DNA from 3 places in the Pelosinus sp. IPA-1 genome. Region 2 is predicted to be linked to each of the others. Evidence: riboswitches for the same ligand, from Rfam matches in the RefSeq annotation. Region 2 holds a riboswitch; each other region holds the start of a gene.
What was found. Region 2 has a riboswitch for thiamine pyrophosphate ahead of thiW (energy coupling factor transporter S component ThiW). Riboswitches for the same ligand answer to the same signal wherever they lie in the genome.

Region 1: another riboswitch for thiamine pyrophosphate. It lies ahead of thiD (bifunctional hydroxymethylpyrimidine kinase/phosphomethylpyrimidine kinase); the one in region 2 lies ahead of thiW (energy coupling factor transporter S component ThiW).
Region 3: another riboswitch for thiamine pyrophosphate. It lies ahead of thiS (sulfur carrier protein ThiS); the one in region 2 lies ahead of thiW (energy coupling factor transporter S component ThiW).

What each region holds. Positions count from the first base shown of each region.
Region 1 is NZ_BSVC01000002.1:460,592-466,930, reverse strand. Features, by position in the region: gene thiE (thiamine phosphate synthase) at 1-578, opposite strand, end outside; gene thiM (hydroxyethylthiazole kinase) at 571-1,383, opposite strand; gene cytX (putative hydroxymethylpyrimidine transporter CytX) at 1,347-2,579, opposite strand; gene thiD (bifunctional hydroxymethylpyrimidine kinase/phosphomethylpyrimidine kinase) at 2,569-3,378, opposite strand; TPP riboswitch at 3,477-3,588, opposite strand; gene QSJ81_RS05935 (hypothetical protein) at 3,962-4,390, shown strand; gene QSJ81_RS05930 (efflux RND transporter permease subunit) at 4,466-6,339, opposite strand, start outside.
Region 2 is NZ_BSVC01000002.1:48,718-55,056, forward strand. Features, by position in the region: gene QSJ81_RS03900 (hypothetical protein) at 187-681, shown strand; gene QSJ81_RS03905 (hypothetical protein) at 653-961, shown strand; gene QSJ81_RS03910 (glutathionylspermidine synthase family protein) at 965-2,197, shown strand; gene QSJ81_RS03915 (DUF350 domain-containing protein) at 2,229-2,666, shown strand; gene thiM (hydroxyethylthiazole kinase) at 2,762-3,592, opposite strand; gene thiW (energy coupling factor transporter S component ThiW) at 3,573-4,106, opposite strand; TPP riboswitch at 4,437-4,543, opposite strand; gene QSJ81_RS03930 (MerR family transcriptional regulator) at 4,795-5,598, opposite strand; gene QSJ81_RS03935 (penicillin-binding transpeptidase domain-containing protein) at 5,743-6,339, opposite strand, start outside.
Region 3 is NZ_BSVC01000001.1:682,159-688,497, forward strand. Features, by position in the region: gene QSJ81_RS03120 (sensor histidine kinase) at 268-2,409, shown strand; gene QSJ81_RS03125 (DUF3369 domain-containing protein) at 2,428-3,954, shown strand; gene deoD (purine-nucleoside phosphorylase) at 4,012-4,713, shown strand; TPP riboswitch at 4,763-4,865, shown strand; gene thiS (sulfur carrier protein ThiS) at 5,008-5,199, shown strand; gene QSJ81_RS03140 (thiazole synthase) at 5,204-5,974, shown strand; gene thiH (2-iminoacetate synthase ThiH) at 5,985-6,339, shown strand, end outside.

The sequences.
Region 1 (6,339 bases), 410 kb from region 2:
GCAGCAATAATTGCAGATACTATCGCGGCTCCATCCACTCCTGTCTCTATTACATCATGAATATTACTGGCATTAATACCGCCAATTCCAACAATCGGTATGCTAATTTTTTCTTTTATCATCCTTAAATCCTCAAGACTCACATGATCTGCATCACTTTTGGTCAAAGTAGGGAATAAGGCCCCAATCCCAAGGTAATCTGCTCCTTCCTCTTGGGCCCTCAGCGCTTCTTCTAGGGTAGATACAGATACCCCAATAATCTTTGTTGGCCCGAGTAAATTTCTTGCCACTGGCAAGGGCATATCCTCTTGACCAATGTGTACACCATCTGCATCTACGGCTAGAGCGATGTCTACACGATCATTGACAATAAAGGGAACACCATAGGCAGCAGTAATATCTTTAACCTGTATGGCCAACTGAAAAAAATCTAACGTAGATATGTTTTTTTCACGGATTTGTACTAAAGTAACGCTGCCCTTAATAGCTTCTTCTACTGTAGTAGCAAGATCTTTGCCACTTAATAATTCTCGGTCCGTAACTAAGTACAAGGAATAATCAATTGCCCCTTTATCCATTCGTTATCGTGCCGCCTTTTTCTAAAATCTCTGGAGTCATATTCCATACAGCATCAAATAACCGAGCGCGAAATGTTCCAATCCCTTCGCCAGCTTTCAAAGATTGTCTCGCGAGCTCCCCAGCTAGCCCCATGGTCATAACCCCTGCCGCTGCTCCGACAAACAAATCGTCATTTGCGCCACAATAAGAAGCAATGAGGGACGTAGCCATACATCCAGTGCCAGTAACCTCTGACAATATAGGATGTCCATTATGAATCAGGCAAACTTTATTTCCTTGAGCAATAACATCTTGTTTACCCGTAATTGCAATCACGCAGCTAAGTTTTTGCGAAAGATAAAGTGCTACCTTTTCCCCATCCATTTCATCAGCCACAGAATCGACGCCTTTAATTTCTGTAGCGATACCCGCTAAAATTTTCATTTCTGACATATTACCACGTATTACATCAGGACGAACGTCTTCTATAATTTGTTTTGCCGTAACTGTACGAAGGTTAGTAGCTCCTACCCCGACTGGATCAAATACAATGGGAATTCCCTTTTCTTTCGCCTTTTTGCCAACGACTAGCATGGATTCAATACTTCGAGAATTCAGTGTACCTATATTTAACACTAAGGAAGAAGCAAACGAAACCATTTCTTCAACTTCTTCTATATCATCTGCCATCACAGGAGAAGCACCTATCGCTAAGGTGATATTTGCACAATCATTCACTGTCACATAATTAGTAATATGATGCACTAAAGGCTTCTTTTGTTTTAGAGCTATAAGGCCATCGGAGATTTTTTGCAGTATTTCCATTGTTTCGTATACCCCCATATTATTTTGTAGAGTAATGCAGTAATCAACATAACAGGTATCGTCGCTCCTAAGATAAATTCCATTTTGATAAACTGATAATACATTACTACCCCAAGAGCCCAAACCACTAGTGCACTCCAGTTGATTAGCACCTCGGGTCTAACCAGCCGATTTTTAATGATAAAATACTCGGTCAAGAGTACCGCAAATAAAGGCGCAAAAACTGACCCGATAGCGATTAGAAAACTTTCGTACTCTTCCATATTGATCCACAAAGCGATCACTGTACCAATAACCGTCATCACCAAAGCAACTTGTTTTTCGTTTAACTCAGGGAAAATATTATTAAAGCTTACACCTGCGGAATAAGCATCCAAGAAAGTCGTCGTTACTGTTGCTAATACTACAATTCCCAAGGCAGATAATCCCAAATTAGCAGCTAGCATCATAGCCGAAGGTTCTGGGTTACCAGCAACAATAGCAGCTCCGAGGCCAATAATATACATCCAGCAGCTGCCAATAAAGTAGCCCAGGCCGCTGCCTAAGGCTGCGCTTGTTTTACTTTTTGCAAAACGGGTGTAATCTGCAATTAACGGTAACCAAGATAAAGGCATAATTACACTAAGTTCTAACGCTTCACCAAAGGACATACCACCAGCAGGTAGTACGCTTAAAGCGGAACTATCTTTAAATACAACGGTACTTAGTATCACCGTTATACCTAATAAGAGAAATACGGCCAACATATTAAGCCTCTTCAAGCCGCCTTCTCTGCCCAGAGCGATCCATAAAAGAACTAATCCACCAATACCAATACTCCATAAGGACATTTGATCCATACCCCAAAGTATCTTACTAATTTCATTGGCTGATCTGGCCGCAGCAATAATCATAACGGCAGTCCAACCAACTAGTTGCAGTACATTTAGGATGGAGAACAAATAGGAACCATAGGCTCCAAAAGAAATTCTGGTAGATACTAGGGCTGGTATCCTTTCCTGCGTACCTATGATGCCACATAACACCATCATAACGGTACCCACCACATGACCAATGACAATGGCAGTCACACCACTTTGAAAACCTAGAGGAGCCAACAACCCGCCTGTTAAAATCTCCGCAATGGACACAGCCGCACCAAACCACAAAAACAAATAATGGGTAAAACCAAGTGTATTATTATTTTCATTCATCATCTAACATACCTGCACCTTTATATAAATTATAGAAATGATGGACGGGGCCAACCCCTTTACCAATGGAAAAAGAATGTTCAATCGCGGTATGGATATATTCTTTAGCCCGCGCAACTGCCTCTTGTGGCAAATATCCTTTTGCCAAGTTGGCCGCAATAGCAGCTGACAAAGTACAACCCGTACCGTGGGTATTTGGGGTGGCAATTCGCAAGGAGCCAAAATGGTGGAAAATTTCCCCGTCGAATAAGACATCAACGGCATCCTCTTCTCGATGACCTCCCTTTAAGAGAACATATTTGGGCCCTAACAGATGAATGGCTTTAGCAGCTTCCTCCATATCTTTTAAGCTATGTATCTTCCTTCCACTGATTTCTTCCGCCTCGGGAATATTAGGAGTCAGCACTGTCGCCAAAGGCAATAAACAAGAGACTAATGCCTCCATTGCATCGGGCTGGAGTAAATAATATCCGCTTTTTGATATCATTACTGGATCCACAACAACATTCTGGGCATTAAACTTTTTGAGGCCATTGGCTACTGCTCGAATCGTTTCGATGCGAGAAACCATACCAATTTTAACAGCTGAAACTGATATATCATCAAAAATAGCTTCTATTTGTTTCTCTATAACAGTTACATCAATATCTTGTACAGCAAATACACCTTGGGTATTCTGAGCTGTCACGGCTGTAATGACACTCATACCAAATACCCCATGAGCACAAAAAGCCTTTAAATCAGCTTGAATTCCAGCTCCACCACTAGAATCGGAACCTGCTATCGTAAGTACCTTTTTAATAAAAATTCCCCCTTAAAAATATTCAACCACATTGCGTCTTTGTGGTTTATAATACTCTATCATGCAAAAAAGCGCATCCATAGGATGCGCTTGGTACACAAAAACTATATCGCTATCCCTCCGCTGGCATTACCCAGATCAGGTTACAGGGTCATAGATTTTATCAGATCTATATCTCAGCCAGCCTCTCCAGCCCCCCTTGCCTTATTCAGTTCAGCATCATCGTAACATATCCAAACTAGTTTTTCAACTTCTTATGTAAGGACACTTACATCTTACTCTACAACACTTTATTATAGTTAACCGATTTGTCCCGTAATAATTAAATCATTGTTTGAAAATACCTAATCCTGTTAATAATAACAAACAACCCTTTACTAATTTTTGCACCCTAAAGTCCATACCCGAATTTTATATTCATCAAAAGCCTAGGTGCTAAATGAAAAGAAAAAACATAAACTTTATTAGTTCTTATTTTTTCAGTCTTACTATAGGTAGAATGTTTATTTTTTCCTATTGCTATGATATAGAAGTAGATTTTATATCTCTTATATGAGAAGTCCCCAATAAAGGAGGTCTTATTATGTGCAAAGAGTCTTTTAAAGCAGTTTTATTCTGCATGCGCTGCAATCAAGAGGCTGTTCATGATATTAACTACAATAACAACTTAATTGTACAAATATCTTGTGAAGGATGTGGAAAAACCATTGGACCTTATCGGCAAATTACTGCAACGCCTCTACCAAGTAACCTAATACATAAAACAACCATTATCTCTTCTCCTGCCCCAACAAATGATAATAGTAACCCTGAAAACGTACTCAAAAAACCCTCTTCCCAAACTTATGGCGAATTCCTCTTGTCTCGCATCATAACAAAACCCTCTCGCTTGAACCAAGAAATCCGTAATGATCTGACAACGTTCCTTTGCTCTATTCCCGTTCGGTTTATGACGAAACCTGTACGTATCGCTAAGGAATACCACACTTTGAAAGTCAATTTACATCGATAAAACCATAAAAGAAAAGAAGACTTAGGCTCTGACGGAGTTATACTCCACTGGAACCCAAGTCTTCTTTTTCATTACTTATTTCACAGAACTTCCTGCATCATGAGATGCCTGCAATTCTTTTTTATGTTGCTTATGTTTGTTCAGAGCACCCACTCCCCGCTCAATTAGAACAAAGAGAACAGGAATTAAGAAAATTCCTAGTGTTGTAGCTGCCAGCATACCGCCAACAACGGCCGTACCCATAGAATTTCTCGCTCCAGCACCAGCTCCTGTAGCAATTACAAGAGGTAAACATCCAATAATAAAGGCTAAGGAAGTCATTATGATAGGACGTAACCTTAATTTAGCGGCTTCAATCGCTGCTTTAACAGGGTCCATGCCCTTATCAACCCTAACTTTCGCATATTCGACGATTAGGATTGCATTTTTAGCTGACAATCCAATGAGCATAACCATACCAATCTGCATGTAAACATCATTTTGTAAATTACGTACAAATTGGAATAAGAATGCTCCAAATATGCCAGTAGGAACTGACAGAAGAACTGCAAAAGGTATACCAAAACTTTCATAAAGAGCTGCCAAGCATAAGAATACAAACAGCAAGGCAAAGCCGAAGACAAAAGGAGCACGACCACCAGATATTTTTTCTTCACGACTCTGATCGGCCCATTCATAACCAAAATCACTAGGCAGCGTCTGCGCTGCTACTTCTTCCAGTGCAGCTAATGCTTGACCAGAGCTATATCCTAGAGCTGGATTACCCCCTACCTGAATCGTTCTGTATCCATTAAACCGTTTAATTACAGGAGGTGCCGTAATGGTTTGTGGTTTTAATAAGGTATTGAGTGGTACCATGACACCAGATGAACTACGGACATAGAAGAAACGAGTTCCTTCTACATCATTACGGAATTGCTGTTCCGCTTGCATAACTACTTTATAGGACCTACCGAAACGGTTAAAATCATTAACCTGTACGCCACCAAGGAAGGTCTGTAAGGCAGTAAATACATCCTTTACTGGAATACCTAACTGCTCTGCTTTTTCCCGATCTACATCAAAACGATAACCAGGAGTATCAATTCCAAATGTAGAATAAATCATCCCGATTTCCGGACGTTTACGAGCAGCGGCCATAAATTGCTTAGATATCTTATCTATTTCTTCAATGGTATTGCCGCCTTTATCTTCAATCATCATGGTAAAGCCACCAACGGTGCCAATACCTGGTAAGGAAGGAGCATTAAAGGAAACAACCCTAGCTTCAGGAATATGAGAACCATTCATCAAAACCTTCATAACCTGTTGCTCTACCCCTAATCCTGGAGCGGTTCTTTCATCCCAATCAGCAAGTTTCGTAAAAATAATCGCTGAATTTGCTTTTTGAGCACCAGCTAAAATATCATAACCTTGCACTACAATTGTATCCGCTACCCCCGGTTGAGCACGCATATCTTCGGCTATTTTACTAGCAACAGTAGCGGTACGACTCGCGCTTGCCGCCTCTGGTAAGGTAATACTTGAAATAAAGTACCCTTGATCTTCACTAGGAACAAAGGAAGATGGAACGAGTTGAAATAGTTTACCAGTGACTAATAAAAGTACCACTAAGAATACAACACCCAAAGCGGCTCTTTTGATTAATTTAGCCAAACCTTTACCATATCGCTCTACGGTAGCCTCAAACACATCATTAAATTTGTTAAAAAATCTTTCTAGGAGCCCAGAGTGGGCATTCGGATCATGAGGCTTAAGTATTAACGCACAAAGGGCCGGTGTTAAAGATAAAGCCACGATGGCGGACAAGGCCATGGAAACTGCGATTGTTAAGGCGAACTGTTTGTATAAAACACCTGTTGTCCCGCCAAAAAAGGCAACGGGAATAAATACAGATGCTAACACAAAGGCAATCGCAACAACAGGACCAGATACTTCACTCATGGCCA
Region 2 (6,339 bases):
TTTTATGTAAAATCACTTACAATAAGAAGCATGAGATTACGTGGAGTGAGTGCTAATATGATTTAACATCAACTATGCTTTAATTGTATATTGATTGCCAGTCTTAGTCCTCTTTATAGCAAGGTTGAATGGAAAAAAATATTTACCTAAGGGTAATTAAAATAATAGTTGATAGCAGTCAAGGGAGTGATTTTACTGACAAAGCTAGAATATCGTCTGTTAGATGAAAGTCAACAGTATCCGCTTTTATATTACTTTTCAGATATTGATGAGATAGAAGTAGCAGCTCGTTTTGCATGTGATTACTTTGTTAAAGAAGGCGTTTTGTATGAAAGATCTTCTTGTGCAATGGGAGTTTTATCTTGTGTAATTTATGTAAAGAAGATAGAAGAGGATGTAATAAGCTATGATGATAATATACGGCAGACTAATAAATATATTAGATTAGAAATACGACAGTTCATAGAAGAGGCTGAAATATACCCGTTAGTATTTACCTATGAATTAAGAGAAAGAAAAGAAGTGTTACTTTATTTACAAAGCGACTATTTTATTTGGTCTGGACAAGAATGGCAAAAGACTTCGAGTGAAATTGACGAAGATCGAAAATTATTTGTTTTATATGCGAAGCCAACTGGTACGGAGGATGTTTATGAAAGTAAATTATGCAAAAGAATTTAAAAATTATAAGGGTTACTACACGAATAAGGGGAATGCGGGTAGTAAAACAAAAAAAGTAGTGGGACTATTTATGGCTGCGATAGTAGCTGTGTCGGCAGGTTGTTATTTGACTACTCCTCGTCAAGCAGATCAAGAAGATAAGGATGATCAGAATTCCTATTCGGGATCTAGCGGAAGTGGATATCGTAGTTCTTCATCATCTAAAAATGGGCAGATTTCGGAAGGGATTACGTCTGGTAAAGCTGGTATAGGAAGCAGTGCTGTTGGTGGTGCTGAATAAAAAATGAGTTATTTAAAGAGACGTGAAAGCATTTATAAACCACTGAGGGAGGAGGGCATCTTTACCTGGGATTGGATGTATGAAAAAGAATATGCTCTGGCTTCAATTTACTCCATTTCGCAGAGGTCAAGAGAAGAGTTAGGCTATGCCTCAGAACAATTGGGGAAAATCTTTTCTAAGCTTGTATCAGCTGTTCAAAAGATGGATAATCAGCTTTTTATAGAATTAGGAATTCCTGAATCAATCATTGCTGCAGCTCGAATTTCTTTACCTCCAGAAATGACAACGGTTATTGGAAGATTTGATTTTGCTAAAACAAGCAAAGGGTGGAAAATGCTCGAATTTAATAGTGATACACCTGGAGGTATTGTCGAAGCATATTATGTAAATGGTAAAGTGTGCTCTTATTATGGGCTACAAGATCCCAATTTTGGGTTGGAAGATGAAATTTGTCAAGCTTTTCAACGAATTGCAGAAGAATATGTAGCGTTAGGTTATGATGCCAATAAGATGGTTTTTAGTTCTTTGGATTGGCATTCTGAGGATATTGGAACCACTCACTATCTAATGAATTGCTCAAAATTGAACGCTACTTTTGTTCCTTTAAAAGATCTTCGATTGTATAAGAATAAGCTTTGTGCCTTAATAGAAAGAGAATTAGCCCCAATTGATATTTTATATAGGTTACACCCCTTGGGAGTTCTTAGTATAGAAAAGGATATCGATGGTTTTCCGACAGGTGCTTCTGTTCTTAAACTCGTAGCAGAAGGAAAATTAGCTTTGATCAATCCGCCAGCGGCAATTATAGCACAAACAAAAGCATTACAGGCATTGATATGGAATTTACATGAAATAGGTGAGTTTTTTACCCAAGAGGAACATGAAGTGATAGAGTATTATATGATTCCAACATATTTCGAAAATCGTTTTTCAAAAGAATCATCCTATGTAGTTAAGCCTGTCTTAGGAAGAGAAGGGGGCGGAATTGCATTGTATGCTTCTGATGGAACTGTATTGACCTATGATTCTCAGGGCTCCTTCAAAGAGCAATTGGTGATTTATCAACAAATGGTTGATTTAGAGAATATTGAAATTGAGACATTAGATGGAATGTATGAGGGATATCTTCTATGGGGGTCATTTTTGCTAAACGGTAAAGCTTCGGCAATTAATGCTCGCGTTGGCGGGCGTATTACGGATGATATGTCCTACTTCCTTCCTATTTGTGTAGAGTAATGTAATAAGTGATAAAGGATGATGATAATAGATGAATGCACAGTGGGCAAATATATCGAACTTTTTACTATATTTAGGTGTTTCAATCCCACTCCTTTGGATTGGTATGTATGCCTTTAGTCTTACGACACCTTATAATGACTTTGCGATACTTCGTAAGGGTGGCGACGTAAGCGATTCAGGTCATGTGGATGCTGCCATGGCTACGGCATATGATTTAGGCGGAAAAATGCTAGGTTTAGCAATTGTTCTATCTTCCGCAATTTTTCATTCTGTAAATCTTTTCGATTTAACGCTTTGGGGTATGGTAAGTATTGTTTTTGAAGTGATCGTATTTTGTTTATTTAGGTTGCTTATGCCGATTAAAGTTACAGAAGAAATTCCCAAGGGGAATGTTTCAGTAGGTATCCTTTCTGCTAGTATTAGTGTAGCGAGTGGATTAATGATGGCTGCTTTAATTAGTTACTGAATGTAACTGAGAATGGGCCATATACCTTTAATGAAAAGGTAAAGGAAATGGCTATTTGCCTACTAATGGGTAAATAGCCATTTTTGCGTTTAAAGCTAAATTGGTGTGTATCTTATTTTTTCTTCCAATACATAATCTGATATGCTGAATATAGAGTCTAAAAGTTTTGTTTTAAACATCCCAGTCCCTTGTACGTTATGGGATAATTCGCCGCATATTCCCAGTAAAGCTGTCGCCAAAACCGTTCCTCTAAGGATATTTTTATTTGAGATAAAGGTTGCAGCCAACACATTTAGCATGCAACCCGTTCCTGTTATCATTGAAAGCATTTCACAGCCGTTTCTAATAAGATAGGTTTCAGTAGCGTCTGTTATAATATCAACAGCTCCTGTTGCGACTACAATAGAACCAGTCTTTGAAGAAAGAGTTTTTAGCATGGCAATGCTATTAGCAATCGTATCATCTGTAATAGCATCTTTTTCGCCCACATCAATCCCTTTGGCATCGCTTTTTGCATCACATAGAGCTTTTAATTCTGACATATTTCCTTTAATGACATTTGGGTGACATTCCGATATAAATTTCTTTGTAAAATCAAGGCGAAGGTCACTGCAGGCGACGCCAACAATATCAATAATAGAAGGAATACTTTTTTCAAAGGCGATTTTACCGGAAATCATGATTGATTCCATGCGAGTATCGTTTATATTTCCGAGATTTACGGCTAGTGCTTTGGAAGTAGCTGTGATTTGGCTAACCTCACGAGGATGTTCTGCCATAATCGGTTTTGCACCAATAGCAAGTACAGCATTTGCACAGTCATTGATTGAAATGTGATTCGTTATACAGTGGATCAGCGGTTTTTCTGCCTTTACTTGATGCCTTATTTCTAATAGATCTGTAATATTAAGCATTGGGTTGGTCATAAAATTTCCCTCCCAAGCTTTTCTGAAAATTTGCAAGCATACCTGATTTTTTTAGCGACGTAAGAAAAAAGTATGCAATCGTTCCGCCGATCAGCGTTCCGCAAACAAATAGCGGCACATAAAAGAGCCATGTAAGCCCTGTTTTACCATAGATAAAAGTCATAACCGGGTAAGAAACAATAGCTCCAATTATGCCAGTTCCAATAACCTCTCCTAAAACCGCATAAATCAATTTTCCCTTAGAGATTCTATAAAAAATTCCTGACAGCATAGCCCCAAAAACTGCACCAGTCAGTGCCAAAGGCGGAATTCCCATCACCATCATACGGATTACACCAATCAGTGTTGCACAGAGCAGGGCATACCAGGGGCCAAGCAAAACGGCACATACAATGTTAATAAAATGAGCCATGGGACACATTCCTTCAATGCGAAGAATCGGTGAAATGACTACACCAAGTGCGACCATCATTGATAGAATGACTAGTTTTAAAAGATTGGATTTTCTGTTCATAAAAAATACCTCGCTAACAATATTTATTTTTAAGCAGATTTGCTTAAATCCTGTTGATTGACAGAGTACGTCATACAGGTGGAGCAATATTGTTATTGAGGTATATTTCTCGTATAAACTAAATAGCATCCCCTGTATAACCATGCATCATATCAGGTCGGTCGAAGCTTAAAAGCTTCCTCTCATCTCGAAACACGAGCTCCCTCGCTATTTAATTGTTTTTTTAGGCGCAGGACGCTCCTCCTCCGCCTTTTCGGGAACGAAATCCCGAACATAAACAAAAACAGGGCATACCAATAACGGCATACCCCATTTGTACTATAGCCTTAAATCACTATAGATTAATTTCCTACGTTGGCATTATCCAAATCAGGTAATTGGGTCAAAGTTTAGTTACTTTTTCTCAGCCTGTCATACAAGCTCCCCAGAGTATTTAATTGTGGTTATTGTATCATAAGTGATACAATTTTTCAAATAAGGCTCTTTTTTAGTTTCTCATATCTTCGTATAATATCCTAATGTTGCGCTTAGCGTGTTGGAGATAGCCAGTTGGGGAGCTTTAGTTTGGTATGGTTTGGTTGGTACTCTGGATAATTGGGTCTTATAATGCAATTTTTTGGCTATTCCTATATGTCTTCATAGAAAAAGAACAGACATTACCGGCCTGTTCTTTTTCTATGAAAGGGATTTAGCGTTTCTTTACAGGAAAAAAAATTTGAGTAATATAATCATCTGCAGATTGTGATTCCATTGGTCCTTTTAGATATTGTTCATAAGGAGCTGAGGTAACATCATAACCATTTTCATTTATCCACTCAGTGAGTTTAGCATAACTATTTGGAAGGTTGGAGTAAGCACCTTTACATGTAGCCGTTGCACAAAGTCCTCCTGCCAGTAGTCTAGTATGTTGATTCTGTACCTCAACAGGAAGAGCGACTTCAGTATCATTATTAGCTGGATCAAACTCTTTATCATGATAAATTGACATTGGTGCCCCGGCAAACTGCATTCCGCTTGAATGGGCTAGTTCAAATAGTTTACCAATGTATTTACAATAATCATCAACGCTCATAAGTTGCCTACTGTACAGAATATGCTGAGGTTTGGTTTCAACTAACGTTACTTCAATATCATCAATAAATGACATAATATCAACACCTCTTTCTAAATTTAAAATATCAAACTTTAATTGATTTTCCAGTAGTTTGTAGTGTTCAATTTTTAATTGGATTTCATTTTTCTTGCTTGTTATCTGATTGAGAATATAATGATTATCGTACATGGAAACCATTGCAGCTATTTCTTCAAGGGAAAAATGATATCCTTTTAGTCGGTTAATTAGTAACAGTTGGCGAATTTGGGATACCTCATAAAAACGATAACCAGTGTCTGGATTTATATGGGTTGGTTTGATCAAACCAATTGTGTCATAGTGTCGCAATGTTCTTGTTGTGACACCACAGATTTTAGAGAATTCTCCGATAGAAAGCACTTTACACCTCAATTTTTTTTATTATTGATAGCTATCTCTTGTTTTTTAGTATAGTACTTTACGTTACGTTAAAGTCAATAGTTATTTAGCAGTTTATTGAAAGGTTAAACAACTTTCTAAAGAATACAGTAACTCGAAAAGTCTCTACTGTAAAACTTGAAGGTCTCTTAAAATTGATTTCGTAATCTCTCTGGCCTTTCCGCCGATAGCGCCATCTGAGGCTTGAATATTAGTAGCGAAGAAATATCGATTTCCTTGTTTTTCGACACAGCCGACAAACCAACCTAATATCCATTTATCATCTTGTAATCCCGAACCGGTTTTACCCATTAACCGCACATCGTCATTTTCTAGCAAAGTTATGTTCTTTTTCACAATAGCTACATTTTGGGGGGAAACCGGTAATTGATTCGCATATAGTCTGTGTAATAAATCCACTTGTTCCCGGGCTGAAATCTGCAATGAAGATCTTAACCAAAATGTGGTCAAACCGCCAGAAGTGTTGCGGTTCCCGTATTCTATCTTATCAATAAATGTCTGCATTCTTTCAGTTCCAATTCGTGTGGCAAGTTCTTGAAAGTACCAGACTACGGAATCCCTCGTAGCAGACGCCAAGGTTTGATCATGGTTCCAGCTCGGAAATGTATATTGGGTTCCATTCCATTTAAATAAAGTGTATACGTCTTCTTGATCTAAGACGCCGGTTTCCAATCCAGCGAGTGAATTATAAATTTTAAAGGT
Region 3 (6,339 bases), on a different contig from region 2:
ACACTCTATGGCGATATTGATGGTGACATGTCTGCTAAAAAAATATGGCTTTAGCGTACAAGTAAGCTTCTAAATATATGAATTTCCTGAGTCTGAAGACTTATAGCCTAGAAACTAGGTTGTAAGTCTTATTTTTTTTACACATTACTCACGGAAAATTAGCCTGAGCTTAATGATAGTACGGTTTTGTAGCAAAATCAATGAGTTTAGACAAGAGGTTAAGGTGACAACTTTTGACTACTTTGCAATAAAATAGGAAGGTTATGGATGAAAAATGGCGAAAGTTGTATTACAGGTAAAACGTTTGATACGCAGGAGGGAAATGCTGTGAAATATGCAGTGTCTTTAAGCTTACTAACTGTGCTGATTATTACGTTTTTATTGGGTGGAACTTTCATTTTTCTAATCGAGCACGAATTGGCAGTAGATATTCCTTGGTTGAGGCATAAAGATGCTAATATTCTACATTCTGCTGCTAATGAAGATATAGAATCTTTTCACAACGACCGAAAAAAGATATTGGTTCTTCATTCCTATGACTCTGAGATGCCTTGGGTGAAATTAGAAGAAGAGGGGATTAAATCAGTTTTTCAACAGGAAAAGCAGGCGATACTTTCTTTTGAGTATATGGATACGAAATATAATATTACCCCTGATTATCTAAATAACTTATATAAATTTTATGAGCAAAAATATAAAGGAAAGAAATTTGATGCTGTGATTGTTACGGATGATGCAGCTTATGACTTTGCACGAACATACCAGCAAACCCTTTTTCCTCTCACTCCGATTATTTTCTGTGGTGTTAATTATTTTAATGAAGCAGATATAAAAGACAAGGAATGGGTAACAGGAGTTATTGAGGACGTTGATATAAAGAAAACAATTGAAGTTGCCTTAGCCCTACAGCCTCAAGTGAAAAAGATTGTTGTTATTAATGATGAAACTGCAGTTGGTAAGGCTAATAAGCAATTATTAGAAAAGAGTATGCCTATTTTTAAGGAAAAGGTACAATTTGTATTCTTAGAAAAAATGGCTATGTCAGAAGTTCTAGAGCAAGTAGGCAACCTTTCAGATGACACAATCGTATTACTGATGACTTTTAATGTAGATAAGAATGATACGATCTTTAGTTATGAGGAAAGTGGTAATTTAATTGGTGCAAGAAGTAGGGTGCCTGTATATTGTTTTTGGGACTTCTATTTACAAGATGGTATGTTAGGCGGGATGATAACCAGCGGGTATAATCAAGGAAAAACTGCGGGCCAGATGGCCCGAAAGATTGTGTTTGATGGTGCAAAATTAGCTGACATGCCTGTGATAACAGAAAGTACTAAGCAGTACATGTTTGATTTTAATGCACTACGCAAGGCTGGTATCAAGGAAGAACAATTACCAGCAGGTAGTGTTATTGTGAATAAGCCAGTTACCTTCTATGAAACGTATAAATCCTTAGTTTGGTTCTTGATGGCACTATTTGTAGTATTGCTGTTTTTAGTAACAGTATTAGCTTTTAATATAAACCGCCGTAGGAAGGTTGAGGAGGAGATCCGTCAGCTCAATAGGGCCTTAGAGAATCAAGTCACTGAGCGGACTAGGGCATTGCAGGATACCAATTCTACCTTAAGACAGACCTTGGAAGACTTACATCAGGCTCGTCGTCACTTGGTAGAGTCAGAGAAAATGGCCTTATTAGGTGAGTTAGTAGCAGGTATAGCACATGAAATAAACACTCCGATAGGAAATAGTATTACGGCAATTTCGCATTTGACAATGTTGACAGGAGAATTCAATCAAAAATTCTTGGATGGCCAAATGAAACGATCCGATTTAGAAATCTATTTAGATTCTTGTAATAAGGTAAGTAAAATTATTACTACTAATCTAGATCGTGCTGCAGAGTTGATTCGTAGTTTTAAACAAGTTGCAGTTGACCAGTTAGTTGAAGAACGGCGAAATTTTGATTTGAAAGAATACATACAGGATGTATTGGTAAGCCTAAATCCTCAATTGAAAAAGACTCAGCACAAAATAAACGTAACTTGTCCTGAGGGCATTAAGGTTTACTGGTATCCTGGAGCATTTTGGCAAATTATATCAAATATGCTAAACAATTCTATATTACATGCTTATTATCCAGACGAACTAGGCACGATTTCCATTACTGTTTCTTATGAAGCTGGGATTATCACCTTGATTTATGCAGATGATGGAAAAGGTATGGAGCCAGAGGTGCAAAAGAAGATCTTTGAGCCATTTTTTACAACACGGCGGGGTACTGGTGGTACTGGCCTTGGTATGCATATTGTCTATAATTTGGTGGTTTTTAAAATGAAAGGAACCGTTGAGTGTACTAGTCAGCTGGGAAACGGTACGGTTTTTACAATAAAACTTCCAGAACGTACTTAAGTTAAAGGAGAAAATATCATGGATGATGAATTGTTATTTGTAGAAGAGACGGATGTACGTGATAGTAAGGCAGCAGGACAGATAAAGGTTTTGATCGTTGATGACGAAGAAGAAGTACATATTGTTACCAAGCTAGTATTAAATAACTTTGTATTTGAAGGTAAAAAGATTGAGCTTCTTAGTGTTTATTCTGCTAGTGAAGCTAAGACGGTACTAGAGGAACATGGGGATATTGCTCTTATTTTATTAGATGTTGTCATGGAGAGAGCGGATGCCGGGTTAGAACTGGTAAAATACATTCGAGACGTTATGGAAAATAAGTTGGTGCGGATTGTATTGCGTACGGGCCAGCCCGGAGAAGCTCCAGAAGCCCAGATTATTGTTGAATACGACATTAATGATTATAAAGAAAAAACGGAATTAACAGCCCAAAAGCTGATAACTACCTTAATCTCTGCGTTGCGTTCTCATCGAGATTTATTGACAATTGCCATGAATAAACAAGGGTTAGAAAAAATTATCCAGTCTTCACCTGAGATTTTTCGTATGCAATCCATGCAAAACTTTGCCGCTGGTGTACTAATGCAACTCATCGCAATGCTTGGACTTAATAAGAATAGCTTGTATGTCAAGGTATCGAGTTTTGCCGCTACGCGAAAGAAGGATGGAGAAATAAAGGTTTTAGCAGCTACAGGTACCTTTGATAGTGAAACCTACGAAAATATTTCGATTGACGTGAAAAATAAACTTGATTACGTTCTTATGGCGAAACAAAGTATATTTTTTGAGGATTACTTTATTCTTTACTGGCAAAGTGCAGACGATTATGTGTATCTAATTTATATGGAGGGTGGACAAAGACTTAGTGAGTTAGATAGGCGTTTATTAGATGTTTTTTGCTTAAATGTTTCTTCTGCCTTTGAAAATCTTAAATTGCATTTAGAAATGTATAATACACAACGAGAGGTTTTCTTTAGGTTGGCCGAAGTGGCAGAAACGCGCTCAAAAGAAACAGGCAACCATGTAAGACGTGTTGCTGAATATGCTCGTTTGCTGGCTGAAAAATATGGATTACCAGATGATGAAGTGGATCTAATTCATTTAGCGACTCCTATGCATGATATAGGTAAGCTAGGGATCCCTGATGAGATATTAAATAAACCAGGGAAATTAACGCTAACCGAGTTTGAAGTTGTCAAACTTCACGCTAATATTGGCTATGATATGTTAAAGGGATCTCATTTAACGATGTTAAAGGCAGCAGCTATTATTGCGCAGCAACACCATGAACGATATGATGGCAAGGGATATTCTAGTGGGTTAAAAGGGGAAGAAATTCATATTTATGCTAGAATCGCCGCCATTGCCGATGTCTTTGATGCACTAAGCTGCAAAAGAGTCTATAAAGAAGCCTGGCCATTAAATGAAATTTTGACCTATTTCAAGGAGGCTAAGGGAGGACAATTTGATCCTGTATTAGTTGATTTATTTTTTACTAATTTGGATGAAATCATTAAGGTGAGAGAAAAGTATGCAGATGAATAATTGCGGCGTACTTCTGGGGGTTGTATAATATGGTTAGAATAAGATGGAGGTAGAAAAATGAGTTTACATATTGATGCAAAAGAAGGCGATATCGCTAGTACGGTATTAATGCCTGGTGATCCACTTAGAGCTAAGTTTATAGCGGAAAACTTTTTGGAAAATGCTGTTTGTTATAATGAAGTGCGTGGTATGTACGGGTATACAGGATATTACCAGGGCAAAAGAGTTTCTGTACAAGGTTCGGGAATGGGGATTCCTTCTATATCTATTTATGCCCATGAGTTAATGACGAGCTATAATGTGAAAAATATTATTCGGATTGGTACTTGCGGATCATTACAGGAAAATGTAAAAATTAAGGACATTGTTCTCGCTATGTCAGCTTCTCATGATTCTAATATTAATCTACAACGGTTTGAGGGTATGACCTTTGCTCCTACAGCAAATTTTGAATTATTAAAAAAGGCATATGATGTAGCGCAGCGGTTAGGGATTGAAACTAAAGTCGGAAATGTGTTTACAACGGATACCTTTTATCATGATGATTGTGAGGATTGGAAGCGTTGGACCAAATTTGGTGTATTGGCCGTCGAGATGGAAACGGCAGGATTATATACTTTGGCTGCAAAACATGGTGTAAAGGCGTTAACCATTGTGACAGTGAGTGATAGCTTAGTTACAGGTGAAGCTACTTCTGCTGCGGAACGGCAGACGACTTTTACGCAAATGATGAAAATAGCTTTGGAAATGGTAGAGTAAAAAAAGCATTGCACTTTATGAAGGTCTATAATATACTGTAGGAAATTACATATGACGCTGGGGGAGCCTTATGGCTGAGAGGGAATTTTCATTCCTGACCCTTTGAACCTGATGTGGTTAGTACCATCGTAGGGAAGCTATTTTATATTTGTGTATGTTATTTATAAAAGCTTATCCTCTTTGGATAAGCTTTTTTTATTTACCATTACATATTTCAATATTTCTCTGCGATCACTATCTATACTATTTCATTCTTAAATGCATTACAGAGGTGAGGTGAAAAAGTTGGAGGTTATGCTAAACGGAAACCTTGAAAAAATAGCGGAGGAGATAAATTTATCTACGTTTTTACTTAGCAAAGGTTTGAATCTTGACACCATTATTGTGGAATATCAAGGCAATATAGTAAAGAAAGAGGAATGGGCAACGATTACTTTGCAAGATAAGGATTGTTTAGAAGTACTAAAATTTGTTGGCGGAGGCTGATTTGATGAGTGATTCATTAATGATTGGTGGGAAAAGCTTAGAAAGTCGTCTATTTATTGGCACAGGTAAGTATTCTGCAGACACTATGATTCCCGAAATTATAGAGAAATCAGGATCACAAGTTATTACCGTGGCGCTTCGACGAATTGATTTTAATTCTCCTAGAGGGAATGTGATGGATCATATTCCTTCCAGTATGCAACTTTTGCCGAATACTTCTGGTGCGCGAAACGCACAGGAGGCAATACGAATTGCGCGGTTAGCCAAGGCCGCAGGATGTGGCAACTGGATTAAAATTGAGGTTATTTCGGATAATAAATACTTGTTGCCAGACGGTTATGAGACCATTAAAGCAACGGAAATATTAGCTAAGGAAGGGTTTGTAGTATTACCTTATATCAGTCCAGATTTAATGGTAGCAAAGAAACTAGTTGAAGTTGGTGCAGCAGCAGTTATGCCATTAGGTGCCCCCATTGGCAGTAATCGAGGTTTAAAAACCAAAGAATTATTAAAAATAATGATTGAGGAAATATCTTTACCAGTGATTGTTGATGCAGGGATTGGTAAACCTTCCGACGCTTGCGAGGCGATGGAAATGGGGGCAGCAGCTTGTTTATTAAATACTGCAATTGCCAGCGCAGACGATCCTGTCTTAATGGCTGAGGCTTTTGGTATGGCTGTAATTGCCGGGCGTAAAGCGTATTTAGCGGGTCTTGGGCGTTCTCATAAGTGGGCAAGTTCTTCATCTCCTTTGACTGGATTTTTACATAATTGAGGAGGAAACTATGAGCTTTTATGATGAGTATTTGCAATATACTGAAGGCAATATAGAAGAAGTATTTCAAAATACAACCTCTGAAGATATTGTAAAGATTCTTGGGAAAGAGCGATTAACAGTAAAGAATTTTTTAGCCTTATTATCTCCTAAAGGGGAAGAACATTTAGAATTAATGGCCCAAAAGGCAAATCAGTTGACAGTACAAAATTTCGGACGTGTCATTTTATTGTATACACCGATGTATTTATCTGATTACTGTACAAATCAATGCACCTATTGTGGTTTTAATATAACCAATACGTTTACCCGTAAGCAATTGACCATGGAAGAGGTAGAAAAAGAAGCCAAAAATATTGCGGCTT